Regions from separate parts of the Marinobacterium sp. NO-S09 genome, predicted to be linked through region 2. Evidence: predicted binding sites of a transcription regulator. Region 2 holds the regulator's gene; the other holds the start of a gene.

Region 1 (14,954 bases), 650 kb from region 2:
GCCTGGGTACGGCTGTGTACACCCAGTTTGCGCAGGATTGCGGTCACATGGGCCTTGATGGTCGCCTCGGACACACTGAGTTCATAGGCGATCTGCTTGTTGAGCAGGCCTTCGGTCAGCATGGTCAGTACGCGGAACTGCTGGGGAGTCAGGGATGCCAGAGCAGCGGCAAACTGCTGGTCTTCTTCGCTGACTTCATCCATGTTGTCGGTCAGTTCCTGCGGCAGCCACTCTTCGCCTTCCAGTACGGCGGTAATGGCTTCGGACAGGGTTTCCAGCGGCGCGGACTTGGGAATAAAACCTGATGCACCATAATCGATGGCGCGCTTCATCACATGCGGTTCTTCACTGCCGGAGACCACTACCACCGGCACACCGGGGTGCTGGCCACGCAGGAATACCAGGCCGGAGAAGCCATGAGTACCGGGCATGTGAATATCCAACAGCACCAGATCAGCATCGTTATGCTTCTCAACCGCCTCTTGTACCGCTGCCAGGCTGTCGGCTTCGACGATGTCGATACCAGGCACGGCCTGCGTCACGGCCTGACGGAGCGCCGCACGGAACAGAGGGTGGTCATCAGCGATTATGATCTTGTGTGCCAGTTGCATGCATCGTTCTCCCAGGAGCTGTTTTTGAACTGGGCCATCGACCCTGAGGCCAAGGCAGACCGTTTTCCGGCACAGCATAATAGCACTTCTCGCTATACAAAACCGCAACCGGAGCAGGTGTTAATGATTATAGGGGTTTTCAGCGAACAGACGTAAAAACGCCCGCAACCAGAGGCCGCGGGCGTTCGTGAACCAGAATGTAAGGCGTTGGAATTAGCCTTTGCGGTTCATGCGGTTTTCGATAAGGTCGTCCACCACGGTCGGGTCAGCCAGGGTAGAGGTATCACCCAGGGCACCGAAATCATCTTCGGCGATCTTGCGCAGGATACGGCGCATGATTTTGCCGGAACGGGTTTTCGGCATGCCCGGTGCGAACTGGATCAGGTCCGGAGAGGCGATCGGGCCGATCTCGGAACGTACCCAGTTGCGCAGCTCTTTCATCAGCTCATCAGACTGCTCGTAGCCGCTCTGCAGGGTAACGTACACGTAGATACCCTGACCTTTGAGGTCGTGCGGGTAACCCACTACAGCCGCTTCCGCAACCGCCTGGTGTGCCACCAGTGCAGATTCAACTTCCGCAGTACCCATGCGGTGACCGGATACGTTGATGACGTCATCCACACGACCGGTGATCCAGTAGTAACCATCTTCGTCGCGACGGGCACCGTCACCGGTGGTGTAAACACCCTTGAAGCTGGAGAAGTAGGTCTGGGTGAAGCGCTCGTGGTCGCCCCAGATGGAACGGCTCTGGCCCGGCCAGGAGTCCTTGATTACCAGGTTGCCATCGGTGGCACCTTCCAGTTCGTTGCCTTCGTTGTCCAGCAGTGCCGGCTGTACGCCGAAGAACGGACGGGTTGCAGAACCCGGCTTGGTCGGCGTGGCACCCGGCAGCGGTACGATCATGATGCCGCCGGTTTCGGTCTGCCACCAGGTGTCGACGATCGGGCAGTTACCCTTACCGACAACGCGGTGGTACCACTCCCAGGCTTCCGGGTTAATCGGCTCACCCACGGAGCCCAGAAGTTTCAGGCTGGACAGGTCGGAATCACCCAGTACGTCTTCGCCCTGCTGCATCAGTGCACGGATGGCAGTCGGTGCGGTGTAGAACTGGTTAACCTTGTGCTTCTCGATCACACGGCCGAAACGGCTGTTGTCCGGGTAGCTCGGCACACCTTCAAACATGACGGTGGTAGCACCGTTGGCCAGCGGGCCGTACACGATGTAGCTGTGACCGGTCACCCAACCCACGTCGGCAGTACACCAGTAGATGTCGCCTTCCTGGTAGTCGAACACATACTGGTGCGTCATGGCCGCGTAGACCATGTAACCACCGGTGGTGTGTTTCAGGCCTTTCGGGGCACCGGTAGAACCGGAAGTGTAGAGGATGAACAGCGGTGCTTCAGCGTTCATCGGCTCGGCCGGGCAATCGGTAGACGCAGCGGCAACCGCTTCTTCGTACCAGACGTCACGGCTGTCGTTCCAGGCCACATCCTTATCAACACGTTTGACCACGAAGACATTATCAATTAGCTCAGCCGCGCCAGCGTGATCATCCAGCGCCTTGTCGACGTTGGCTTTCAGCGGTACAGCCTTGCCACCGCGCAAGGAGTAGTTGGAGGTCACCACGACCTTGGACTTGGCGCCTTCGATACGGGCAGCCAGTGCGTCCGGCGAGAAACCACCGAATACGATAGAGTGAACAGCACCGACACGGGCACAGGCCAGCATGGCCACAGCCGCTTCCGGGATCATCGGCATGTACAGGGTAACCACATCACCCTTTTCAACGCCCTTGGCCTTAAGTGCGTTGGCAAAACGGCAGACACGCTCGTGCAGGTCGCGGTAGGTGATTTTTTCGTCTTCGTCCGGGCTGTCGCCTTCCCAGATGATGGCAACCTGGTCACCACGAGTTTCCAGGTGACGGTCCAGACAGTTGTAGGCAGCGTTCAGCTCACCATCTTCGTACCATTTGATGTCAACGTTGTGCGGATCGAAGCTGGTGTGTTTAACCTTGGTGTACGGCTTGAACCAGTCCAGGCGCTTACCCTGTTCGCCCCAGAATGCATCGGGATCATTCACCGACTGCTCGTACATGGCCAGGTAAGTATCGTTATCGATGTGCGCCTTGGCTGCGAAAGCCGGATCGACCGGGTAGACTTTTTGTTCACTCATGGTGATGCCCTTAACTTGCGATTTGTTTTTATACCTTGGTCACGCCGCTCTTGGTTATAGTCGCTATTGTCGGCGCATGCGAGTTACCTAGGGAGGTTATACCGAAGCGCCTCCGTCCCCCTGAATTAGACATTGGTCTACTCGGATCACTACAAAAGTCTCAAACTCCAAGGTAAGCAAGTATTCACTTACCTGCTAACATCGACTCCAGATCAATTCCCTCTTCACGCATTCGGGCGAGCTTATACCTTAGTGTCCTGGGGCTGATCCCCAGCTTCTCGGAAGCATCCTTGCGACTGCCATTGGTTGCCCGCAAGGCTTCCACGATCAGTTGGTATTCATGCTGCTTGAGATCATTCCCCAGCAGACCATCCGGCTCGGCCTCTGCCGGTTCATCAATGGTTGCGGATGTCTGTGTCTGCATCTCGCCCAGCGGGATCGCCTGGCCGCTCAGGTGCAGGTCTTCGGCACGGATCAGCGCCCCGCCCTGCAGAATCAGCGCCCGCTGCATCACGTTATCCAGCTCACGCACATTGCCGGGCCAGGCATAGTCACGCAGCTGCGCCACGGCCGCAGGTTCAAGGCGCGCCAGCGTGCGTCCCATCTTGCGGCAATGATGTTGCAGCAACTTCAGGGCCAGCGGCTCGATATCCTCCTGGCGCTCGCGCAGAGGCTGCCACTGCAGCGGGAACACATTGAGGCGGTAATAGAGGTCTTCACGAAATTTGCCTTCAGATACATAGGCTTCCAGCTTGCGATTGCTGGTAGCCAGCACTCGCACATCCAGCGGAATCACCTTGCGCCCGCCGATGCGTTCTACTTCCTGTTCCTGCAGCACGCGCAGCAGTTTCGCCTGCAGCCCCAGATCCATTTCGCTGATCTCGTCCAGCAACAGCGTGCCACCGTTAGCCTGCTCAAATTTGCCGGGCTGGCTGCCGATGGCACCGGTAAATGCGCCCTTTTCATGACCGAAAAGGGTCGCTTCCAGCATGCTCTCGGGAATGGCGGCGCAGTTGATGGCGATGAAGGGTTTGGATTTGCGCGGCGAATGCTGGTGGATATAACGTGCCAGCACCTCCTTACCGGTACCGGATTCACCGGTGATCAGTACGGTTGAATCAGTCGTCGCCACACGCTGGGCTAGTTGCAGCAGATGGCGACTGCCCGGTGCTTCCGCAATCGGCGCTTCGCTGTCGGCTTCAACCCGCCCCTCCGCGTGAGTGCGGATCAGCGTCACCAGCTGTTCCGGTTCAAAGGGCTTCATCAGATAATCGACGGCTCCGTTGCGGATCGCCTCCACCGCCTTGCTGACCTGACCATAAGCCGTGATCAGCGCCATGGGCAGCGCCGGATACTGTTGCTTCACCTGCGCCAGCAGTGCATGGCCATCCATGCCCGGCATGTTCACATCGGAGACCACCATATCGACCCGGTTGCTCTGCAGGCACTCCAGCGCCTCTTCACCACTGCCCGCCTGCAGGAAGCCGATATTGGCCAGCTCCAGGGTGTCGGCAATGGCTTCTCGCAGATCCACATCATCTTCAACGATCAATACCGTAGCGGTCATGGGTGTCCTTCATCAGTTTTCAGCAGGGGTAAACGGAAAGAGGCACGAGTGCCTTGCCCCGGGGTAGAGCTCAGTTCAAATTCGCCATGGTGCGCCTTGGCCATCACCTGCGCGATGGCCAGCCCGAGGCCGGTGCCATGGGAACGGGTGGTGTAAAAGGGTTCTTGCGCGCGCTTGAGTGTTTCGGCATCCATCCCCGGCCCCTGGTCGACCACCTCAATCTGCAGTCGATCTGCTGACTGACTCAAGCGTAGCTGCAGCTCGGCGCCCTCGCCACAGGCCTGGAGCGCATTGCTGACCAGGCTCAACACCGCGCCCAACAAGGCTTCCAGATTGCACTGGATACGCGCCTCCGGCGCTTCGTTAATGCAGTCACAGTCAGCGTCGTACTGAGTCAGAGGCTGGTCCAGCAGGTCTTCCAGGCGCGCCATCAGGGTTCGGCCATCGACGCGATCTTCAAGCTTGGTCTCGCCACGGGCGAAGATCAGCATGTCGCGTACCTGCTGCTCCAGATGCGTCAGGCGTGACTTCACCTTGCCGGCAAAACGGATGCGCTTGTCATCGTCCAATTGCGGTGCCATCAAATGGCTGGCATAGAGCAACGCGGCCGATAGAGGCGTGCGTACCTGATGCGCCAGCGACGCCATCATACGGCCCATCTCGGACAGACGCTGGTAATGGTGCAGCTGCTCTTGCAGGGTACGCGTATGGGTCTGATCGGTGAGGAATACCAGCTGACCGGGTTCCCCTTGCAGGGACTGGGTCGACAGGCTGACACGGCGGCCGTTTTTCAGTGACACTTCATGGCCATCATCAGGCCGCGGTGCGAAACAGGCGTTAATCACTTCGAGCCAGGTTTTGCTCGCCAGCGTTATTCCCAGCAGCGCTTCTGCCGCCGGGTTATGTTCGGTTACCAGGCCATTCTGCCCAATGACCAGCACCCCGCCGGGCATGCGATCAATCAGGCGCTGCAGGCGATCTTTGCTGAATTCGATAGCTTCATTGTTACGCTGAAGGCTCTCATTGGTGCGCTGAAGGCTCTCATTCTCGCGCTCAAGCTCTGCCACACGGGCTTCCAGCTCGGCAATACGTGCCTGTGCATCCGGTGAGCTCATTGACGTTCAATTCCGTATTTGCGCATCTTTTCGACCAGCGTGGTACGGCGAATCTGCAGCAAACGTGCCGCACGGGAGACCACCTGGTTACTTGCTGCAAGCGCCTGCTGAATCAAGGTTTGTTCCTGGTTTTCCAGCCAGGCTTTCAAATCCAGCCCATCGGCTGGCAGCCCTGCTTGCTCTGGTATGACTACAGGCTGAGCGGTATGAATAGCGGTTTCGAGGGGTGCGGCTTCATCCACAGGTACGCCCGCTTCATCCAATTCCAGCGCCTGTTGATAATGCTCCGGGTTGGGCTCGGGCAGGTGACGGAATTTTGCCGGCAGCTCACTTACGCCGATTACGCCGCCGGGGTGAATGATGCTGAGCCGCTCCACCAGGTTGGCCAGTTCACGCACATTCCCCGGCCAGGGATGGCGCTTGAGTGACTCCAGTGCGGCAGGGTGAAACTGCAAACGGCCTGCATCCTGATCATCCAGCTGCTCGCAGAGGTTGTGGATAAGCAGCGGCAGGTCTTCCAGCCGCTCACGCAGGGCCGGCATTTCGATGGGGAAAACGTTCAGGCGGTAGTACAAGTCTTCACGGAACTGACCATCCTGAATCATCAATTCAAGATTCTTATGGGTGGCGGCGATGATACGCACATCCACATTCAGCGTTTTACTGCCGCCTACACGCTCAAACTGCTTTTCCTGCAACACACGCAGAATTTTCACCTGCATCGGCAGCGGCATATCGCCGATTTCATCGAGAAACAGTGTGCCACCATTGGCCAGCTCGAAACGGCCTGGACGGCTGGAAATCGCACCGGTAAAGGCCCCTTTCTCATGGCCGAAGAGTTCACTTTCCAGTAACTCGGAGGGAATGGCTCCACAGTTGACCGGCACGAAAGGCCCGTCGGCACGGCCCGAGTGTTCGTGCAAGCAACGGGCAACCACTTCCTTACCCGTACCCGACTCACCGGTTACCAGTACACTGATATCACGTGGCGCGACCTGGGAAATAAGATGACGAATGGTCCACACCGAGCGACTTTGACCAACAAAGCCGGGCATATCCGGCAGGTCCTGCCAGTGTTCTGGTGCCTGTTCATTCAGGATGGTGCATTGATGCAGCCAATCCATCAGCTGTGGATAACGATAGGGGGCCTCCAGCACACCCAGAATCAGGTGACGGGAAAAGTCGGCCCGTTCAAGCTCCGGCCATTCACAGGTGAGCAATTTGGGGATAAGGCGGGATTGGTCCAGGTCCGAAATCAGCTTGCCAAGAGCGATTGGCAGCGTGCTTTCGCCAATCAACACCAGGCCAACATCGGCAAGCGACAACTCCTTGCCTTGCTGCAGCCAGGTTACAAAGTCAAAAACATGACACTCCCGCTCCAGCAACTCGAACACAGCCCTGAGGCTGTCACGTCGCTTGGCGTCATCATCCAGAATAATAATATCTAAGGCGGTAGGCCGGCCCTGTCCATGCATGGTCGAATCCGAGACTTGTCAGGATTCTGTCAAGTTACCCGAAGCAGCAGCCATGTCAATAGATTGACATCTGTGGAAAGCAGACAAAAGAAAGCCGGGGCATGCCCGGCTTGATGTGTAGTTAACTGGCTGAGCGGATATCAGCCTTCCTTGTAGGAAGTGGTCTGATGCTCTTCTGCCGGAATCTGTGACCAGCCTTCAGAGATGGTAACGATCAGCTCGCTGACTTCCTTCACCTTGGCAACATCATTTTTGCTGTTTGCTTCCATCAAAGCACCCAGCATGTAGCTGTAGAGGTTATCCAGGTTAGTTGCAATTTCTTCGCCCTGCTCAAAGTTCAAGCTACCTTTAAGCGCAACAATGATTTCACAGGCCTTGTTGATTTGACGAGCACGCTCCTGAACTTCATTACGCTCAATATGGCCCGTTGCTTTAGCCAAGGACTCCAAAGCACCTCGAAATAACATGCTGATCAACTGATGAGGGCTGGCAGCTTCTACCGCCGTATTCAGGTCAACACTCTTGTACTGGTTAAGCGCTTTGTTAATCATTCAACTTCTCTCAAAACGAAACATTATTTTTGCGCGGTAAACGGCAAGCGATCCATCAAACCATCAAGGGAATCCCCTGTTGCATTGAGGCTACCGATAATTCTTTCCATCGCCAAGAACTCAGCACTCAGACGTGCTTCATATTTCTCCATTCGGCGATCCAACTCCTCACGGTCTTCATCCAAACCTTCAAGGCGATTGGTCATGTTTTCTTCCCGCAGGGCGATTGTCCCTTCATTGGAGAGAAAACGGCTCATGAGGTTATCCAGCTTGCCAGCTACACCTCTGGAGTAGTTGATCTCAAACGCCCCACTTCCGGCAGCTCCGGGGTTCACCGTCAGGTTAAGGCCATAAGCATCAGATGCCAGGTCTGGGAGCAAAACATTTCCTGCACCAAAACCAGCTACCCCGTTAATGGTCCCTTTCACGTCCAGGCCTTGCTCTTGGGTCATCACGGAAGCAGCACCCAAACCGATATTCGCCATATCAGCACCCTGTAGACTCAAGGTTACTTTGGAATTTTTACCGAACTCACGTGACTCCAAAGTAAACTGGCCGCTCACATCATCATAAATGACATCAATTGCGGCATTAACACCTTTGATTTTGGAGTCGCCGTTAATCTGGGACTGCAAATCACTGCGCAGCTCTTCCACATTGGCGTAGGTGCCACTCAGTTCGATGATGTTGGAGATAGTTCCGTTCACGTTAACACGGAAGCTGTAATCACCTGCACTGGCATCGATATCACCGCCACTGAATAGCGCAGCGGCATCGAAGGCTTCACCGGTCAGGTACCCTTTGGCAGCATCCTGAGTAATCTCAACGTCATAGCTACCCGGCTGCGCCGCACCGATACGCGTACCCATGCCAACTTCAACATAACCATTCTCAGATGAAGCCTTGCGGGCAAGAAGGTCCGCAACTTCATCAAAGTTATTATTGATAGCTGAACTGAACTCGCTTTCCTCAATGGACAGAGAACCATCACGTTCAGTACGAATTCCCAAGTTGGTCAGCGCAGTGAAGCCAGACTCAATACCCTCTACCTCAGAGCTGATTGAACTGCGCAGCTGGCTGATCAAGGATTTTGCAGAGCTATCGGAAGCCAAATCCCCTCGAACGGGCATATTGTTCTCGTCGCGGCTGTACCCGGTCAGAGTTTCGGCTACTTCCTGAAACGCATTGTAGGCATCTACAAAATCCCGAATTGCCTGCTCTGCAACGGACGAATCGGCATCAATGGAGAAATTGATTTTTTCGCCTGCGGCGGCCTTGTTCACCGTGAACTCAAAACCTTCAATCACATCAGTCATCTGATTGCTTTCGCGGCGAATTTCCAACCCGTTCACGGTCAATACTGCATCACTGGCCTGCTGGGTTTCAGTGACGCCCGCTGACTGAGATGACTGATTGAAGTTGAAGCCCTGTAACAGCGCTGGTGCCGTCCCGGTGCCATCATCATTACCTGTGATAGACAGGGCATTGGCCTCGCCGGAAGGAGAGGTGACCATCAGCTGGTACTGATCACCCACGCGCATAACACTGGCCTGAATCCCGGAGTCAGTGTCGTTGATTTTCTCGGCGATATCTTTCAGAGAGTCCGAAGCTTCAATATCAATACTGAGGGCAGGCTCGTCCGCATTGGCAGCAAAGGTGTCTGGAGTCGTTCCCGCATAGGTCCAGGTGCCAAATTGAATATCCAGTGTGCCACTGCCACCCAGAGCAGCATTTTCGTCATTATTACTGCCCATCACCAGCGTCTGCGCACTGGCAACGTCATTGACCTCTATCTGGTAGCTACCGGTCTGAGCACCAGGTTTAAGAGCCTCGGGCGAAATCAGATCTGTTTCGGGAAAAGCCGCCGAACGGGCATTAAAGGTATCCGGGCTAGCCAGTGGAGACAGCATACCCTGGAAATCAGACAGCGCGCTTTTCAAGGTACCGTAGGCAGAAATTTGCGCCTGCAGTTCCTCTTGCTTGCGCTCGATGCGCTGGTCCTGAGGTGCCCGCTCCGCTTGCACCAGTGAAGATACCAGGTTGCTGGTATCAATGCCGGAACCACCTCCCAGAGAGGAAATGATGTTATTGGCCATGCGGGACCTCCTTCAATGCCTTTTAAAGTCAGGCACGTTCGTCAAATATAAGGCCGACCATACCTTCGAGAAACTCGGAAAATTTGAGCTGCTCTTCAGTAGGGATCTGGCGGACAACTTCATCCGTGTCGATATCCACAACCTTAACAACCATTTCATCCGTTGTATCATCCACGGAGAAACGTAAAGCACGGTTGCTGCTATCCATCAGTTTGTTCATCTTTTCGACAGCTGCCTGCAACTCCTGCGCCGACGGACCAGGACGCTCAGCCGCTTCGTTCTGCTGTACTGCATCAGTCGTTGCATTCAGCGTTCTAACCGGTGACAGCCCTTGTTTAGGCAGATCGGCATTTTCAGGCAGCTGGCGGGAAGATGAATTACTCGACTGCTGCAAAAGCTGAGTATTGTTACTGTTGAAACCGGAGGAATCGATACTCATCACTTTTACCTCTTGATTCAGAAAGGCCACCCCCATTCGGGAGCAGCCTTCGTTACATCAAAGTATAGACTCTGATGATTACTGGAGCAGTGACAGGACCTGCTGCGGTGCAGCGTTGGCCTGGGCCAGCATTGAAGTACCTGCCTGCTGCAGCACCTGCGCACGAGACAGGTTGGCAGATTCTTTAGCGAAGTCCGCATCTTCGATTCGTGAACGGGCCGCTGCCTGGTTCTCGGAGATATTGGACAAGTTGCTCATAGTAGAGTCAAGACGGTTACTCACCGCACCGAGGTCACCACGGATGGAGCTGACCTGCTCAAGGGCATCATCTAGTATTCCGATCGCTTTTTGTGCGCCGTTCACAGTCGAGATGTCTATATCGGCGACCGAGCTCCCTGCTGTTTCAGAGCTGTTTGTTTCCAAGAAACCAATAGCTTTTACGCTAGCTTCCGCAGTGCTCGCTGGGCCGTAAGACACACTAATTTCATCACCGCTGACTGAGTTCAGGGTAATCGATTCATCAGCTGCCACAGATGCAACCACCCCGGTTTCAGCCGACTTGGCATTGATTGCAGCAACGTTGTTGGCCGCAATTGTAGAAACACCAGTTCCACTTTCAGCAGCGCCGATTGCTACACCGTTGATCACCAACTCCTGATCCAACAAGAGCTCGGCGCCACCTGTTGAGAAACCGGTAATATCTGATCCATCGCGATTCTGAATACCGATCCCCGCGCCAAGTGTGGCTGCTGATACCGGTCCTGTACCAACTTCGATGTTAACATTTTCAATATTTGAATCAGTGATATTGAAAGTCAGCTGCGCGTTTTGGGTTACGTTACCAGACCCATCTGTCAGGCCTGCAGCTTGGGCAGCGGCATCGTCAGTAACGGTAATCTGTGCGCCTGTTTCACTAGCAAGTACCAGCGCGCCTTCATCATTCAGGCTCGCTTGAACCATCCCTGCTCCCTGCTCATTAATTTTATCAACCAAGTCATCCATACTGGTTGTATCAGTAATCTGCAGGCTGTTATTTTCAGCGCCAGGGCCAACAAGAGTCAGCTTCAGAGTATCACCGTCTGCAATCACACCTGTCGCTGTATCAGCGAACTGGCCTTCAAGTTCAGTGAAAGCACCGACTTCGACACCGGAAATTTTGGAATTAATCGCATCCAGTTTGTCCTGAAGGGTAGAGCCAACGTCTCCATTTGTAAGACCACCAACTTCTTGGCCGTTAATTTTCAGAATATCGGTTCCGCCACCAGTAATCGCTGCCAAACCTGCAGCCAGAGTTGTAGCACCTGTATCAGTGCCAATGACATCAGCAGAGCTTCCGCCCAACCCTTTAGCATCCAGCTTGCCGATTTCGGTAGAGATAGTCTGGTTAGCTTCGGAGCCGACCTGCAGTACCAACTCACCCAAGCTGCCATCCAGCAGGTTCTGGCCGTTAAAGCTGGTAGTTTCTGCGATACGGGTCAACTCATCCTGCAACTGCACCACTTCAGCGTTTAGCGTTGAGCGGTTACCAGAATCGTAAGTACCGTTTGCTGACTGAATAGAAAGCTCACGCATACGCTGCAGGATATTGGTGGTTTCATCCAGCGCACCTTCTGCTGTCTGAATCAACGCCTGACCATCGTTGGCGTTACGTACGGCTTGGTCGAGGCCACGAATCTGAGAGGTCATGCGGTTGGCTATAGCCAAACCTGCAGCATCATCTGCAGCCGAGTTTATGCGCTTACCGCTGGTCAAACGCTCCATGGATGTATTCAGATCGTTCTGACTTTTAGTCAGCTGGTTCTGCGCGTTGAGCGACATGATGTTGGAATTGATTACCATTGCCATGAGTCTATCTCCTCAATACGTGGTCACTCTGACCATCTGTAAGCAAATCTGTGTCGAATATTCTATGCGGCTAGCCGCCTGTACTACTTTTATCGTCCTCGTTCAGAAAAGCTTGAGTATTTTTTACTGACAATGTGCTGCCGGGCTATCAGTGACAAGCCCGCAAGGGAGCTTTAGGATGACACTTATATTTGTTACAACAGGATGTTCGCCGATATGAGCAAGCGCCGCACCCGAAAAAGTCAATCCTCGCCCGCTAAAACAATCGCTCAGACAAGCGAGCGAGAGAATCAGCCCGATCGTTTTTCGGCTTTCCTGGAGCAATTACGCAACCTTTTCAAGGCCAATAATTTCGCTGCCGCTGATGAGCTAGTCAAAGAGCATGCGTCGCTACTCAATAGCCAGCGAGACTTAACCTTGGAGCTAATGCTGGCACAGCTGTCATTGAACCTGGGACGTTACAAGGCAACATTGATCCATACTACCAAAGCCTTAATGCTCTGCGATGACAGCGAGGTGGCACATTATTACGCCTCACATGCCCATTTCGCGCTCAAACAGCCAGAGTCAGCGTTGGAAGAAATTGAACGCGCATTGGCACTCAATCCGGTGGATCAGTACTACCGTTTTCACAAGGCGACTATTTTGGTCGAGCTATTTCGCCATTCAGAGGCTATCCCTATCTACGACCAATTACTGAAGCAATTCCCCAACAACCCCAAGGTACTTAACAATGCCGGCAACTTATACAGGGACTTGGGTAACCTTAAGCGAGCTCAAGCACTGTACAAACAGGCAATACCGCTGGCGGGCAATGATAGCCTTCCCTATTCCAACTATTTGACCTGCCTACACTACGACCCTGATGCCAAAGCAGATTTTATTTTCCAGGCGTGCCAAGAATGGGAGCATTACTTTCCTTTCAAGCGCGAAAAGGCTCGCCCTGCTCCCTGTTCCACTGTGTTCGCATCCAAACGCTTGCGCGTTGGCATGATTTCCAGTGGTTTTAACGGGCACCCTGTAGGCCGTATGGTGACATCGGCACTCGAGAAACTCCCACCTCATGCATTCGAGCTGTTCTTCTACAGTGGCAACAGCAAATCAGATGAAATAAACCAGCGCTTTCAAGAAATGGGGCATTACTCTTTGGTCACCCACTTGTCAGACGAAGAGCTTGAGCTGCGTATACGGCAGGATCAGATAGACATCCTGATTGACCTGGCTGGCCATAACAGCGGTAACCGCATGCGAGTAATGGCCATGACCCCCTCCCCTATACAGGTCAAGTGGGTGGGAGGTCTGATTAATACAACAGGTTTGAACAGCATCGACTATCTAATCAGTGACAACATTGAAACACCTGAAGGTGTAGATTCGATGTACTGTGAGAAACTAATACGAATGCCGGCTGACTATATCTGCTATGAGATGCCCGATTACATGCCAGACGTTGCATCATTACCGGCAAATCGCAACGGATATATCACTCTCGGTTGCTTTAACAACCCAACCAAGACGAACCCTACTGTCCTAGAGCAGTGGGCGAAGTTAATGCATACGCTGCCTGATTCTCGCCTCTACCTTAAAGGTCACTACTATACATCCGATGAATTGCGCCGGCGTATTCTTGAACAACTGCAGGGATACGGTATTGAATCCGAACGTGTTTTAATCGAAGGCCCTTCAGTTCACCAGGAGCTTCTGTCCTGTTACAACCAGGTCGATATCGCACTGGATCCTTGGCCCTATTCCGGCGGCCTAACCACCTGCGAGGCTTTCGCCATGGGTGTCCCTGTGGTCACCATGCCCGGCCCTACTTTTGCCGGTCGCCACTCGGCAACACACCTTGTCAACGCTGGCATGCCGGAACTGGTCACCCATAGCTGGGATGAGTACCGCGAACGGGTCATCGAGCTGGCCTCGGACCTTGATAGCCTGGCCACGATTCGCTCACACCTTCGCACTATCCTCCTGCAGTCGCCTGTATGTGATGCCGAGACTTTCGCCGGTCACCTGAATAATGCATTACGGGCAATCTGGCAGCGATACACCGAAGGAAAAGAGCCGGCCGCATTAAGTTTCACTAAACAAGGAGAGGTACTCTTTGAAGGCGACTCTGCTCCCATGCAGCTGCAACATCCAGAGGCTCCTGCTGCAGCGGAAGACGAAACCTTCAAGTGGGAGTTTGAAGGCAAGGTTATAGCGATTGATCATGGCGCCCAGCTATTTGATGTGCCGGTCATCAAACAAATGCTTGAGCAGGGTACCCTTGAACTCATTGCTTTTGACCCAGCCAGTAATAGATTAAAACACCCTTTAAGACATGCTGGGGGAGTTCATTATTATCCAAATATTCTCTTGGGCAACGGGCAGGAAAATACTCTCTATGCTTGCCAAGACCCTAAGCTCAGCGGAACACTCAAACCACTGGATGAAGAATATTTCACACAAAAATTGCAACAGGGGCTTTCTCCCCTGGCCGAGTTACCCGTCAACTCTCTTGCACTGGACAAAGTCAGCGAGCTACCAAGCATTGACTGGCTCATACTGGATAACCTGAACAATAGCGTCGATGTACTTGAACATGGCTCTGAGGCCCTTAAAGATACCCTTCTGATCCATGCTGATATTGCTTTCCAGCCAACTCATGAGCGTCAGCCAAACTTTGCTGAAGTTTCACATTGGGCCGCTCGGCACGGCTTCAGGTTCTACTGTTTTTGCAGTGAAGAAAACCGGACACAAGTGCCACAAACGGTTATTGGTGCCAACCATTATGCAAACGAGCTTACCAACGCAACAGCCATCTTCATTCCTACCCATGAGCGACTCAAAGAGTTCAGTGCCGGTCAGCGCCGAAAGCTAGCCTTTATTGCAGATACAGCATACTCGTTGGAAGGACTATGTTTTGAAGTACTCGAACATAATCCGGATAAAGAAGCCGAACACTATATTCAGTACAAAACAAATAAAAGGGTTGCTGATCAACAACCTCACGTGCCCACAACTGGTATACGCACCAAGCCCAGAGTACTAGAAACTCACAGCCGTCAACCGGATCTTTCACAAACAGATACAGATACAGA
Region 2 (14,954 bases):
CAGGTATTCGGCATAGCAGCCGGCCGGCTGCGGGAACTTGATAAAGCCCAGCACTTCATCACCTGAGCGAAACTGCTCCACACCCTCTCCGAGGGCTTCCACGGTGCCGGCAAATTCCCAGCCGGGGCAGAAAGGCAGGGCGTCGATAAAACTGCTGGCGCCACCGCCGGAACAGGTTTTCCAGTCGATCGGATTGACCCCGGCGGCACGGTTGTGAATCAACACTTCACCCGGCCCCGGCGCTGGGCAGTCGATCTCCTCTAGGCGCAACTGCTCAGGGCCGCCAAAGTCATGGATGCGAATGGCTTTCATGTTAACCTCTCCGGTCTTGTTGGCCTGCCTGCGGGCAGGGCCGGTCATTCAGTTGTCATGCTGCAAGAGTAAATGGATCTGGCCTGACCTGGCAAACTTTCGTTGAGGAGGAAAAATGAAAGGAAACCCTGTACGTGGCGCCAGTTACTTGCTGCGCGGAGCGGCCATGTTACCCCAGCCCGGCCTGCGCCGTTTTGTGCTGGTGCCGCTGGTGGTGAACGTGTTGCTGTTTATCGGGGCCATCTGGTTGTTGGTGGACCAGTTTAGCGTACTGATCGATTATTGGCTCGGTTTTGTGCCGGATTGGCTGGACTTCCTGTACTGGCTTTTTTGGCCATTGTTCGCCCTGCTGGTGCTGGTCGGGGTCTATTATGGTTTCTCCATTGTGGCCAACCTGATCGCGGCGCCTTTTAACGGATTTCTCTCGGAAAAGGTCGAACGGCGCCTGCGCGGCGATCCCATCAACGATGAAGGCTGGATGGAAGTGCTGGCCATGATTCCCCGTTCACTGCAGCGAGAACTGCAGAAGCTGGCCTACTACCTGCCACGCTTTCTGCTGATTCTGGTCATCACCTTTATTCCGGTGGTCAACCTGATGGCCCCGCTGCTCTGGTTCCTGTTCGGGGCCTGGATGATGTCGATCCAGTACTGTGACTACCCGATGGATAACAACAAGGTGAGCTTCCCGCAGATGCGTCAGCTGATGAAAGCCAAGCGCGTTACCTCGGTAGGCTTTGGTGCGCTGGTGCAAGTGGGCATGCTGATACCGGTGCTCAACCTGTTCGTGATGCCGGCAGCGGTCATCGGCGCCACCCTGTACTGGGTTGAAGAATACGCCGGCGAGAGCCGAGAGCTCAGGGACGTGCGGAATTAATCCGCGTCCCTGACCGGTACGACCATGTCGGGCGGGAAGTGGCAGGTAAAGGTGCTGCCCTCGCCCGGTGTGCTGTCGATAGTCAGGTGGCCATCGTGGCGTACCAGAACATGCTTGACGATGGCCAGCCCCAGGCCGGTGCCCCCGCTGGCCGACGAGCGGCTCTCATCGATACGGTAGAAACGTTCGGTCAAGCGCGGGATATGCATCGGTTCTATGCCGATACCATCGTCGGTGACGGAAAAGTGCCCGCCTTCCGTATCGACCCACCAGCGCAAGGTGATGGTGCCGTTATCCGGTGTATAGCGCACCGCATTGAACACCAGATTGGAAAAAGCGCTCTGCAGCTCGTTTTCCTGCCCCAGCAAGTCGTAATTGGAATCAACTTCCACCACAAACGAGTGACCGCGGTCCATTGACAATGCCTGTGCATCATCGTGCATCTGGCGTATCAGTGATTGCACGAAGATCGGGTGTTCATCGCTGATGTGCTGGCTGGCTTCCAGTCGCGACAACAGCAGCAGATCAGTCACCAGGCTTTCCATGCGGCGTGCCTGCTGCTGCATCTGGTTCATGCCGCGCGCCAAGGGACGGGGCAGGTCCTGATCCAGAAAGGTCTCAAGGTAGCCACGAATCACCGTCAGCGGGGTGCGCAGTTCGTGAGAGGCATTGGCAACGAAGTCCTGACGGGTCTGCTCCAGGCGCACCAGACGGGTGATATCGCGGGCCACCAGCAGGCGGTCGCCTTCACCGAAGTGACTGATCTGGTATTGCAGACGGATATCGCCGTTGACCGGTGACGGCAGCTCCAGAGGTTCCTGATAGTGCCCCTTGCGGTAGTAACGGACAAAACGGGGGTCACGCAGCAGGTTCATCAGCGGTTTGCCACGGTCAGAGGCGGCGCGAAGACCCAGTAAACGGTCTGCGGAGCGGTTCCACCATTCCAGGTTGTTCTGGTTGTCGACGATGACAATGGCATCTGTCAGGGCGGCGGAGGACTGCTGGAAACGGGAGATAATGCCGCGCAGGTACTGTTCGCGGGAGCGGCCACGCTTCTGGGTGCGCGCCAGTTCGTCAAAGAGGTCGCCCCAGGCACCCTTGGCCTCCGGCGGCTCCGAGCCATCTTCGCGTTGTAACCACTCGCTAAGCTGGCTGAAACGTTGAGCGTGGTAAATGCTGCGCACCAACAGGCCCACGGCCAGGCCGGCCATGGGATAACCAAACAGAGCGCCCAGCGTCAGAGAAGCCAGCGCACACAGCAACAGGTTGATCAGCATTGCATGTCGAGATACATGCATAAGCGGGCTCCATCCGGTGGAAAATCAACGGTGCACAGGTATCAGGCGACCTGTGCCGAGAAACGGTAGCCGGTGCCACGGACCGTTTGTACCAGGTAGTCATGGCGGCTGCCCAGTGCCTTGCGCAGACGGCGGATATGCACGTCGACGGTGCGTTCTTCGACGTAGACATTACCGCCCCAGACCATGTCCAGCAACTGGCTGCGGGAATAGGCACGGTCCGGGTGGGTCATGAAGAACTGCAGCAGGCGGAATTCGGTCGGCCCTAGTTCCAACGGTGCTTCGTCAGCCGTGACTCGGTGTGACACCGGGTCCAGGGTCAGGCCATCAACGGTAACTGGTTCTTCAACACCCTTGGGTGTAGTGCGGCGCAGTACCGCCTTGAGGCGTGCAACCAGCTCACGTGGGGAAAAGGGTTTGGTGATGTAGTCATCGACACCCGTCTCCAGGCCCTGGATCTTGTTGTCTTCGTCGGTCTTGGCAGTCAGCATGATGATCGGGATATCCGCGGTCACCTCTTCCTTGCGCAGACGGCGGGCAAACTCGACACCACTGGTGCCGGGCATCATCCAGTCCAGCAGAACCATATCAGGCTTTTGGTCGATGATCTGGGCGTGCGCATCCTGAGCATTGTCGGCTTCGGAACATTCGTAACCGGCCATTTCCAGGGCCACGGCAATCATTTCGCGGATCGGCGCTTCGTCGTCGACGATCAGTACGCGTTTTGATGCAGACATCGTTTCTGCCTCATTTACAGAAGTTATCGGAGGCTAGTATTACAAGACGTTTCGGTTACATTAATATGACAAATCCGGTTTTTGTCCAGTCACGCCTTTATAACAACGCGTAGTCTGCCGCCAGGCCCAACAGCACTGCCAGCTCGGCATAGTGGTTGTTGAGGAAGGCACGGAAGCAGGGCATGCGTTCGCGATGGCGAATCAGCCACTGCTGGAAGATGAAGAAGCCCAGCGCCACGACCAGCCCCAGGTGGAACCAGATCCCCAGTTGCTCGATGGCGCCTACCCACAGCAGTACGCCCAGCGCGGCCAGTTGCAGTAGCCCTACCATCAGCTTATCCAGACGCCCGAAGAGTACGGCAGTAGATTTCACCCCGATCTTGAGGTCGTCATCCCGGTCCACCATGGCGTACTGGGTGTCGTAGGCCACGGTCCAGAGCAGCTTGGCTGCGTACAACAGCCAGGCGGTCAACGGCAGCTGTTCCTGTACGGCGGTAAAGGCCATGGGAATGGCCCAGCCAAAGGCGGCCCCCAGCACCACCTGCGGCAGGTGGGTATAGCGCTTCATGAACGGATAGACGAACGCCAGTGCCAGCCCGCCAAAGGACATCAGGATGGTCATCGTATTGGTAAACAGAACCAGTACAAAGGACGCCAGCATCAGGCCGACAAACAGCCAGATTGCTTCACGCTCTGTCACCCGGCCCGAGGGCAGGGGGCGTTGGTGGGTGCGTTTGACGTGACCATCAATATGGCGGTCGGCAAAGTCGTTGATGACACAGCCGGCAGAACGGGTCAGGAACACGCCCAGACAGAAAATCAGCAGCAGGTGCAGGGGCGGCAGGCCTTCAGCAGCGATCCACAGCGCCCAGAGCGTGGGCCAGAGCAGCAGGTAGGTGCCGATCGGCTTGTCTGCCCGCATCAGGTGAACATAGGCCTGCAGGCGTGCTTTCAATGGACGTTCGGCTGACATCTCCACGGTGGAACTCCGGCTCACAAGATCAGAGCGGGTATTGTACGTGCTCCATGGCCGGTAGAAAAACCTCACACACCAGCAAGGGTTTGTTGTGCAGGCGGAACACCGAGCGCCGTGCCCAGTATTCCTGGCCGTGTTCATCACGCATGGGGGCCGAGACCAGCGGGCTGCGGCTGAGGCTGGGGTCACGGAACATCAGTGAGCCCAGCGAACGGCTGCCGATCAGGCGCAGGCGGCGTTCACGCCCGGTCAGGGTGCTGGCGGGCAACACGGAGCGGGCGTATACCCAGGGCACGCCATTGCTGCCCAGCAGCTCCACTTCACGGATCAGCGCGATCTGGCGCGGTGGCATGCCCAGCGCACGGGCTTCGTCGGCGCTGGGGCAGTCCCAATGCTGTGACAGCACGCGCACGGCAAACTCGCCATGGGCGGCGCGGGTCAGGCGTTGTGTCAGGGAGCCTTCATCCTGCAGCCAGGGGCGCCAGTGGTGCGGCACCTTGCGTGGGCAGGCGGCGGGGAGCCAGCGATGTGCAGTCTGGGGTTGGATCAGGGCGGTGCGGGCAGACACGTACAGACTTCCGTGAGATCGAAAGCGCAAGAGTGTAGCACCTTGGCGGATTTGCTGCCTGGGAGGGCGGCGTCGATTGCACGAAAATCGCCCACAGAGTGGGCTCCCACAAAAGCTTGTGCAGGAAAGATCGTTTTCAGAGTGTTTTCCCACACAGGGCTGAAGCTAGAGGGATGGTACAGGCAAGGGTGCCTAAGTAGGGTTAAACAGGCTGGGTGAATAGGAAAAAGCGCTCCCTCAGGGCTGGCGGCCAGCCCCTTGTGGGAGCGCAATCTGTGCGCGAATGCCTGCCGGCACCGACGGGCTTACTGCTCGTCGGCATCCTCAGAGTCATCGCCATGCGTTTCTTCGCGCACGGTTTCCTTGATCTGCTTCAGGCTCTGGTGGCGCACGTCTGTGCCGCTGACCTGATAGATCAGGTGCTCGGACAGGTTGCGGGCGTGGTCACCGATACGCTCAAGGCTGCGCAGTGCCCAGATGACGTTCAGCACGTTGGAGATTGCACGGGCATCTTCCATCATGTAGGTCACCAGAGAGCGCATGGCGGTGCGGTATTCCTGGTCCACACTGCGATCCTGCTTGGCGACGCGGTACGCCATTTCCAGGTCGTTGCGGGCGAAGGCGGTCAGCACATCCTTGACCATATCACGGACCAGGTTGCCGATATGACGGACTTCCTGGAAACCACGCTGGTTGGCTCCGTTGTCGGCCAGTTCGATCGCCATCTTGCAGATGCGGGTCGCTTCGTCACCGATGCGCTCCAGATCGGACACGGCACGGCTGATCGATACGATCAGGCGCAGGTCGCTGGCGGCCGGCTGACGGCGGGCGATGGTAGTGGTGCACTGCTCATCGATCATCAGTTCCATTTCGTTGGTCTGCTGGTCGATGCGGCGGGACTGTTCCGCCAGCTCCACATCACCGTTCAGCAGCGCCTCAACGGCGTCGGATACCTGACGTTCCACAATGCCACCCATGGTCAGCATCTGAGTGCGGATTTTCTCCAGCTCCTCATTGAACTGCTGCGAAATATGGGTCGAGTAGTTGTCGTTTTCGAGTTCCACGGTTGCTATCTCCGTTGCTGGCCCTGGAATTAACCGTAACGGCCGGTGATGTAGTCTTCAGTCTGTTTCTTCTCGGGGTTGGTGAACAGCGCATCGGTGGCACCAAACTCGATCAGGTCACCCATATACATGAAGGCGGTGTAATCGGATACACGGGCCGCCTGCTGCATGTTGTGGGTTACGATAACGATGGTGAAATCGTTTTTCAGTTCGTGGATCAGTTCCTCGATCTTCAGTGTGGAGATCGGGTCCAGTGCAGAAGCGGGTTCGTCGAGCAGCAGGACTTCCGGTTTTACCGCCACGGTACGGGCAATAACCAGACGCTGCTGCTGACCACCGGACATGCCCAGTGCGCTTTCGTGCAGGCGGTCCTTCACCTCATCCCAGAGTGCCGCAGAGCGCAGCGCCCATTCCACGGTTTCGTCGATCACGCGCTTCTTGTTGATGCCCTGGATACGCAGGCCGTAGGCCACGTTCTCATAGATCGACTTGGGGAAGGGGTTCGGCTTCTGGAACACCATGCCCACACGGCGGCGCAGGTCGGCCACGTTGACGGTACGATCGTAGATGTTTTCGCCGTCCAGCAGCATTTTGCCGGTGATGCTGCAGCTGTCCACCAGGTCGTTCATGCGGTTGAAGCAACGCAGCAGGGTGGATTTACCGCAACCGGACGGGCCGATGAACGCGGTTACACGGTTCTTCGGGATATCCATGTTGATACCGTGCAGGGCTTCCTTGTCGCCGTAGCTCAGGCGCAGATCCTGCACCTGCAGGGTGATCTGCTCGTCGTCCAGGTTCAGCTGACGGTCGTCACGCTGCATGGAAGAGATATCGATAGCGTGGGTTTTGGCTTCGCTAGTCATGTTGTAAACCTTCAATTCAGAATTCGTGAGCCGTCAATTACATTTCAAGCGCTTTGTATTTTTCGCGCAAGTGGTTGCGGATCGCAATGGCCGAGAAGTTCAGCAGGGCAATCACCACAACCAGCAGGAATGCAGTGGCGTATACCAGCGGGCGTGCCGCTTCTACGTTGGGGCTCTGGAAGCCGACGTCGTAGATATGGAAGCCCAGATGCATGAATTTCTGGTCCAGGTGCAGGAACGGATAATTACCGTCCAGCGGCAGGCTCGGTGCCAGCTTGACCACACCTACCAGCATCAGCGGGGCAACTTCACCCGCTGCACGGGCAATCGCCAGAATCACGCCGGTCATCATCGCCGGGCTGGCCATCGGCAGCACCACTTTCATCAGGGTTTCGAACTTGGTCGCACCCAGTGCCAGGGAACCTTCACGCACGGAGCGCGGAATACGGGCCAGGCCTTCCTCGGTGGCCACGATCACCACCGGCACGGTCAGCAGCGCCAGGGTGATGGAGGCCCACATCAGACCACCGGTACCGAAGGTCGGAGCCGGTTTGGCTTCCGGGAAGAACAGGTCATCGATGCTGCCGCCCAGAAAGTAAACGAAGAAGCCCAGACCAAATACACCGTAGACGATGGACGGTACACCGGCCAGGTTGTTCACCGCGATGCGGATCAGGCGGGTGATAAAGCCCTGGGTCGCGTATTCACGCAGGTAGACCGCGGCGATGACACCGAACGGGGTGACCAGCACGGACATCAGGATAACCATCATCACGGTACCGAAGATAGCCGGGAAGATACCGCCCTCGGTGTTGGCTTCACGCGGCTCGTCGGAGAGGAATTCCCATACCTTGGCGCCGTAATGAACCAGTTTGTCGCCGGTACCCATGTTGTTGGGCAGGAAGGCACGTACCACCTTGGCAATGTCGATCTCTACTTCACGGCCGTCCGCGATTTCTGCAATGAAGCTGTCGCGGTTGATGCGACCGTAGAGCTCGATCAGGTCCTGCTGCAGCACTTCATAGTCGGCATTCAGCTCGGCACGACGGGCTTCGATTTCAGCATAGGCATCGGCATCAGTGGACTGTTTCAGCTCCAGAGAACGCTCTTTCAGACGCAGACGCTCGATCTCGTAGTTGATGCTGCCGATCTTGTGTTTTTCGATCTCCAGGATCTGATCACGGATATCGAGTACACGGTCGATACGGCGCTGGAACTCGTCCCAGACCTCCATATAGGCGTCGGACTTGTCATAGCCGTCGTGGCGGGCCACGGTTTCACCGTCTTCGCGCACTTCACGCAGGTAACCGTAGAAGTTGCCCCACTCAAGGCGCTCGGCGGCCATGATCATTTCCGGGTAGGTCTTGTCGACCACCCAGTCATCCATGGCCCAGAAGAAGTCGGCCGGGAGGAAGTCACGGTTGCCAACCTTGAGCAGGTCGCGACGCATGGCTTCCACACCCTCGGGCACCTCAACACCGGCACCGCGCAGCTGCTCGGCCGGCACCATTTCCTGTTGCACCATCTCGCCCATGATGCGGCGATTCTGGTCATGGGTGTAAGTGGCCTGCAGCACGTCGGCGGGCCAGAAGTGGGCCAGACCGCGGATCGCGATCAGACCCAGCAGGCCGACCACCATGATCACACAGATCGCCACGGCACCGGCGTTGAGCCAAACCCAGGGAGAGCCGGATTTGGTCCATTCACTGACTGAATAACGCATTTATCTAATCCTCACTCTCAGCGATCACAGGGAACCGTATTTCTTGCGCAGGTGCTGACGGATCCCTTCCGCCAGGGTGTTCACACAGAAGGTGAACAGGAACAGCACAAAGGCAGCCAGGAACAGGGTGCGGTAGTGGGTACTGCCGACCTCGGATTCCGGCATTTCCACCGCGATGTTGGCGGCCAGGGTACGCATGCCTTCGAAGATGTTCACATCCATGATCGGTGTGTTGCCGGTGGCCATCAGTACGATCATGGTCTCACCCACGGCGCGGCCCATACCGATCATCAGCGCCGAGAAGATACCAGGGCTGGCTGTCGGCAGGACCACGCGGGTCAGCGTCTGCCAGGCAGTGGCACCCAGCGCCAGTGAGCCGTAACTCAGGTGCTTGGGGACGGCGAAGATGGCATCTTCGGTGATCGAGAAGATGGTCGGGATCACGGCAAAGCCCATGGCGATACCGACAACCATGGCGTTACGCTGGTCATAGGGGATGCCCACTTCGTTGCTCAACCAGGTCGGCATATGGCCGCCGAAGAAGGCGTCTTCCACCGGAACGGCCAGACCCAGGCCCAGCCAGGTTGCCAGAATGACGACCGGCACCAGCAGCGCGGCATCCCAGCCTTCCGGAATCAGGAAACGGATCTTGTTGGGCATGTTGTTCCAGGTGAAGCCGAACAGCACGATGGCGATGGGGATCACCAGCAGGCACACGAAGATACCCGCCAGGTTGGCTTCCATGAACGGCGCCAGCCAGAGTCCGGCGAGGAAGCCCAGGATAACCGTCGGCAGTGCTTCCATCAGCTCGATGAACGGCTTCACCTTGCGGCGCATGGCCGGCACCATGAAGTAAGCGGTGTAGATGGCGCCACAGATCGCCAGCGGGGTGGCCAGCAGCATGGCGTAGAAGGCCGCTTTCAGGGTACCGAAGGCCAGCGGCATCAGGCTGTATTTCGGCTCGAAGTCGTTGTTGGAAGCAGAGGACTGCCAAGTGTACTCAGGCTCTTCATAGCCTTCGTACCAGACTTTCTCCCAGTACGCGCTCCAGGAAATTTCCGGGTGCTCGTTATCCACGTGCCAGAAGCTCAGGCGGTCACCGTGCTGCACCAGCAGTGCGTTGGCTCGCGGCGCCAGAGCGATGGCATCAGCCGCACCGTCAAACAGCGGCTCACTCAGAACCTGGCGGTTGGCGGTACTGTTATAGATGTTCAGCATACCGTCAGCGGACAGGGTAATGATGCCCTTGCGGCGCTGTTCGGTGGTCAGGTTGGTGATATCACTGGCGTGATGGTCAAAGTCACGGATATGGGTCAGCTGATATTCGTTGGCATCATCGCGCACGAAGAACCACTGCGACAGACGGCCCTTGCTGTCACCGATGATCAGGGAGTTGCCACCCAGCAGCAGTTCAAAGCTGGTCAGGGCGCCCTTGCTGGCTTCCAGCAGTTGGCTGACTTCCGGCTCGTTGCCCAGTGTCATCACGCCAATCTTGCCCTGCGGCAGACTGGCCAGCAGCCAGCGATGATCAGGTGTCATCACCAGTTTATTGGGTACATTGCTGAACGAGGGCAGGTTACGACGGCTTTCTTCGATCTCCACCTCACCGGTGAGGAAGTTTTCCGTCATTTCCAGGCTCAGCTCACTCAGCGTGCTGCCGCTCAGGGCAATCAGCGCCCACTCGTCCGAGTTGCCGTTGATCGCCAGACGCTGGATCGGGCCGTCTGCCACCTGCAGCGGGGCTTCACCGACCGGGTACACCAGCTCGGGTGTCAGTACACGCTGACCATTGGGGTAGCTGGCCTTGTAGTTGTGCTTGATCACCTTGGCGCTGCCGTCGCTGAGGCCAAAGGCAAAGGTCTGGCTGGCTTCGGACAGCAGGCTGAAGCTTGTAATTTCGACACCTTCCGGCAGCGCCAGCTGCTCGGTCAGGCGCACCTGACCACTGGTGGTGTCAAAGAAAATCATTTCACCCGCATCGCTGACACGAAAACCGATCTCGGCCTGTTCTTCGACGGCGAGATAGAGTGTCGAACCTGTGCCGGGCACGGTATAGCTGACTTCCTGCTCGCCACCCCAGGGCGCTACTTCCGCGGAACGGAACAGCGGGGCAACTTCATACAGCAGGTAGAAGAAGATCATCACAACGGCGAGGATTACGCTGATACCGCCGATAGCGATGCTGCTGGCGGCCAACTTGTCCTTCAGCATGCGCGCCTGGCGGAGGCGGCGCTGAGCCGGGGTGTTGAAGTCCAGCTCCGGCACAGTGTTGGTTTGCTCAATACTCATGTCGAGGGTCCTGAGAAGTGTCGAACTTGGTATGGCGGGTACAATAAGTCAAACATGTGACAGCTCTGTTACATCTGTAACAAAACAAAAAGGGGAGTCCTAAGACTCCCCTCGATGACTCAGGTCGGGTGCGTAATGCTTACAGACCCAGATCCTTCATCTGCTTTTCAACAACCTTGGCCGGCAGCGGGATGTAGCCGTCTTTCACGACCACTTCCTGACCGATCTTGGACAGTACCAGCTTCAGAAACTCACGCTCCAGCGGCTGCAGGTCCTGACCCGGCTTCTTGTTGATGTAAACGTACAGAGAACGTGCCAGCGGGTACTTGCCAGCGATGGCGTTTTCCGGAGTCGGCTCTACGAAGTCAGTACCTTTCTTGGACAGCGGCAGGGCACGAACAGACGCAGTCTTGTAACCGATGCCGGAGTAGCCCAGAGCGTTAACGGAAGTAGAAACAGACTGAACAACAGAAGCAGAACCCGGCTGTTCGTTTACGCTGTTTTTGAAGTCACCTTTACACAGAGCGACTTTCTTGAAGTAGCCGTAAGTGCCGGATACAGAGTTACGACCGAACAGCTGGATGCTCTGGTCAGCCAGAGAACCGCTTACACCCAGATCGCTCCACTTGTTGGCATCAGCAGCAGCGCCACACTTGCGAGTAGAGGAGAATACAGCGTCAACCTGGTCGATGCTCATACCCTTGATCGGGTTGTCCTTGTGTGCGAACACAGCCAGGGCATCGATGGCAACGGCAACCGGAGTCGGCTTGTAACCGTATTTCTTCTCGAAGGATTCGATTTCCTTGTCCTTCATCTTACGGCTCATCGGACCGATGTTGGAGGTGCCTTCGGTCAGAGCGGGCGGCGCAGTAGAAGAACCGGCAGCCTGGATCTGGATGTTGACGTTCGGGTAGTTACGCTTGAACTCTTCAGCCCACAACGTCATCAGGTTGGCCAGAGTGTCGGAGCCAACGCTGGACAGGTTACCGGATACACCAGAAGCTTTCTGGTAAGTCGGCAGGTTCGGGTCCAGCAGGTCACTTGCCTGAGCGGTGAAGCAGGTGGCAGTCATGGCCACTGCAGCAAACAGCTTTTTCATCGGTTTCATCATCGGCTCCTGGTTAGGAATCGGGTTAGTGATTTGACATGCCTGCACTATAGGGGTGGTTTATGACGGAAAAGTGACAATGGGCGAATGAGTTTGACGGATTTGTCCAGATTAGGAGACGGCTGCGATTGGGTTCGACCTAGGTATTATGTGCGATGCACAATCGGGGTATCATTTACCCTGAATAACCCAATGCACACGTGACAAGTGGCAGAGTAACCAGAAGAGATCAGTCACAATGACAATAAATGATGATCAGGTTCGGCAGCCGGAGGGTGAGCTGAGTCTGCAGCTTCCGGCCGGTCAGCAGGCCGTTAACATGTTTGGCGACGTATACGGTGGCTGGGTGGCATCCCAGCTGGTACTGGCCTGTGAAATCCGTGCCGGACAGGAAGCAGAAGGCCGTGTGGCGACCGTATCGGTGGGGCCGATGAGCTTCATGTCACCGGTGATGCAGGGCACGATACTGAGCTTTTACACCCAGGTGGTTGAGCGCGGTCACAGCTCGCTGCGTATTCAGGTGGAAGCCTGGGGGCGCTGCCCGGATGGACAGGCGCCGCGCAAGGTGAGCCGCACCGAATGTGTGCAGGTGGCCATCGATCCTCAGGGCCGGATTCGCGCCTTGCCAAGGCAGAATTGAGCGAGTGCGGGACTTGCCTGCACTCGCCCAGCGGCAACTGCTTTGCCTTACAGCAGTGCCCAGGCGCCGCCGGCAATCACGGCGGTCATCATGATGTTCAGCACGACACCGGCACGCATCATCTCGCGCTGTGGCAGGTAGCCCGAGCCATAAACGATGGCGTTGGGCGGTGTTGCCACCGGCAACATGAAGGCGCAGGACGCGGCAATGGCAATCACCACGGCCATGATATCCTGTGGCAGGCCCATGCTGCCGGCAATACCGACAAAGATGGGCACCAGCAGGGCGCTGCTGGCCGTGTTGCTGGCAATCTCGGTCAGCATCACCACGAAGGCCGCCACGACCAGCAGGAAGAGGGGGGCCGAGGCGCCCGCCATCAGTTCACTGAGGCCTCCGGCCAGGAACGCGCTGGCGCCGGTTGCCTTGAGCATGGCCGACAGGGTCAGGCCGCCGCCGAACAGCAGCAACACACCCCAGTCTGCCGACTTCTCGATCTGTTTCCAGTTTACCAGTTGCAGCATGCACAGCAGCAGGATGGCGTTGAGCGCGATAATCGAATCCAGCCCCTTGCTGATACCGAGCAGGCCTGCCAACGGTTTGCTGAACAGCCACATGGCCACGGTCAGTGCGAACACGCCCAGCGTCAGCCACTGCTGTGTATTCAGCGGGTCATGACGATGCACTTCCCGGAAACGGTGGCTCAGGTCCGGCTTGCACAGGAAATACAGCGCCACAATCATCAGCGGCAGTGACAGGATCACCGTGGGGATGCCGAATTTGAGCCAGTCGGTAAAGCTCAGGCCCACTTCCGCGGCGGCAATGGCGTTGGGCGGTGAGCCGACCAGGGTGCCGATGCCGCCAATGTTGGCGGAGTAGGCCACACCGAGCAGCACAAACCAGTAAGTGCGCTGGTTGTCCTCATAGGGCAGCTGGCGCAGCAGGCCAAGTGCCAGCGGCAGCATCATCGCGGTGGTTGCGGTATTGGAAATCCACATGGATAACCCGGCCGCGGTCAGGAACAGCAGCAGGGCCGCTGCACCCAGGTGGCCTCGGGCCAGACGGACCACATGGCCGGCAATGTATTTATCCAGGCCCTGTGCATTGAGTGCCGCAGCCAGGCCAAAGCCGCCGAGGAACAGGAAAATAATCGGGTTGGCGAAGTTTTTCAGTGCATCGGCGACGCCGAAAACGCCGGTCACCACGGTCAGTACCGGCACCAATAGCGCAGTGACCGTGATGTTAAACGTCTCGGTCATCCACAAAATGGCAATTACAGCCAGTATGGCCAGGCCTGTGCGCAGTTCGGCTTCCAGTGGTGCCAGAAACCAGATACCGGCAGCGCTGAGGACTGCCAGCAGAAAAGTGATCCACTTGCCGGACATCTATCTCTCCCAGGGCGAGTTTGAAAAGCGCGAATTCTACACTCGCAAGTGCGAACGGACTACTTTAGTCGTAGCGATTTATTCAGTGTAGCCAGAGAGAGGGCTGAGCACCTTGAGGTGACGGCAAATGGCGAGGGAAAAATCGGCCGGTGATGGGCTCACCGGCCGGTGGTGTAACGAGGGCAGGATCAGTCCAGCTGATCCAGATCGCGCACGGCGCCCTTGTCAGCCGAGGTGGCCAGCTTGGCGTAGGCTTTGAGCGCAGCGGATACCTTGCGCGGACGTTCCTGAGCCGGCTTCCAGCCCAACTTGTCCTGTTCGGCACGGCGCTTGGCCAGCTCTTCGTCGGATACCAGCACTTCAATGGTGCGGTTGGGGATGTCGATACGGATCCGGTCGCCATGCTGGACCAGACCGATAGCACCACCCGCAGCCGCTTCCGGAGAGACGTGGCCGATGGACAGGCCGGATGTACCGCCGGAGAAGCGACCGTCGGTCAGCAGCGCACACTCTTTGCCCAGCCCCTTGGATTTCAGGTAGGAGGTCGGGTACAGCATTTCCTGCATGCCCGGGCCGCCTTTCGGGCCTTCGTAACGGATGATCACGACTTCACCGGATTTTACCTGATCGTCGAGGATCTGTTTGACGGCATCGTCCTGGGACTCAACCACGTGTGCCGGGCCTTCGAATACCAGAATGGACTCGTCCACGCCGGCGGTTTTGACGACGCAGCCATCCAGAGCGATATTGCCGTGCAGAACGGCCAGACCACCTTCCAGAGAGAAAGCGTGTTCGATGGAGCGGATACAGCCGTGCTCGCGGTCACCGTCCAGCGTCGGCCAGCGGGTCGACTGGCTGAAGGCGGTCTGGGTCGGGATTCCGGCCGGACCGGCCTTGTAGAACTCGATCACCTCGGGCGTCGGGTTGCGCATGATATCCCACTGGTCCAGCGCTTCTTTCATGGTCGCTGTGTGGACGGTCGGGACATCGGTGTGCAGTTTGCCGGCACGGTCCAGCTCGCCCAGAATCGCCATGATGCCACCGGCGCGGTGTACATCTTCGATGTGGTATTTCTGTGTATTCGGCGCCACCTTGCACAGCTGGGGTACAACGCGGGAGA

Evidence for each region. Region 2 encodes PhoB, which activates phosphate uptake and scavenging genes when phosphate is short. Its sites were predicted from a motif close to TGTCATANNNNTGTCANA; they were not measured.
Region 1: O3C79_RS18330 (sigma-54 dependent transcriptional regulator) is a predicted target of PhoB. The motif match lies at 6,957-6,974, and genes of this name have one in related genera.

What each region holds. Positions count from the first base shown of each region.
Region 1 covers NZ_CP168954.1:3,965,203-3,980,156, forward strand. The annotation lists gene O3C79_RS18310 (response regulator transcription factor) at 1-611, opposite strand, end outside; gene acs (acetate--CoA ligase) at 825-2,783, opposite strand; gene O3C79_RS18320 (sigma-54-dependent transcriptional regulator) at 2,968-4,350, opposite strand; gene O3C79_RS18325 (sensor histidine kinase) at 4,347-5,465, opposite strand; gene O3C79_RS18330 (sigma-54 dependent transcriptional regulator) at 5,462-6,940, opposite strand; gene fliS (flagellar export chaperone FliS) at 7,081-7,491, opposite strand; gene fliD (flagellar filament capping protein FliD) at 7,515-9,587, opposite strand; gene O3C79_RS18345 (flagellar protein FlaG) at 9,616-10,026, opposite strand; gene O3C79_RS18350 (flagellin N-terminal helical domain-containing protein) at 10,105-11,871, opposite strand; gene O3C79_RS18355 (O-linked N-acetylglucosamine transferase, SPINDLY family protein) at 12,088-14,954, shown strand, end outside.
Region 2 covers NZ_CP168954.1:460,454-475,407, forward strand. The annotation lists gene O3C79_RS02320 (NADP-dependent oxidoreductase) at 1-312, opposite strand, end outside; gene cysZ (sulfate transporter CysZ) at 428-1,186, shown strand; gene phoR (phosphate regulon sensor histidine kinase PhoR) at 1,183-2,484, opposite strand; gene phoB (phosphate regulon transcriptional regulator PhoB) at 2,526-3,221, opposite strand; gene ubiA (4-hydroxybenzoate octaprenyltransferase) at 3,319-4,194, opposite strand; gene O3C79_RS02345 (chorismate--pyruvate lyase family protein) at 4,223-4,765, opposite strand; gene phoU (phosphate signaling complex protein PhoU) at 5,071-5,829, opposite strand; gene pstB (phosphate ABC transporter ATP-binding protein PstB) at 5,859-6,692, opposite strand; gene pstA (phosphate ABC transporter permease PstA) at 6,730-8,415, opposite strand; gene O3C79_RS02365 (ABC transporter permease subunit) at 8,440-10,704, opposite strand; gene O3C79_RS02370 (PstS family phosphate ABC transporter substrate-binding protein) at 10,844-11,812, opposite strand; gene O3C79_RS02375 (acyl-CoA thioesterase) at 12,051-12,452, shown strand; gene O3C79_RS02380 (SLC13 family permease) at 12,500-13,834, opposite strand; gene ilvD (dihydroxy-acid dehydratase) at 14,023-14,954, opposite strand, start outside.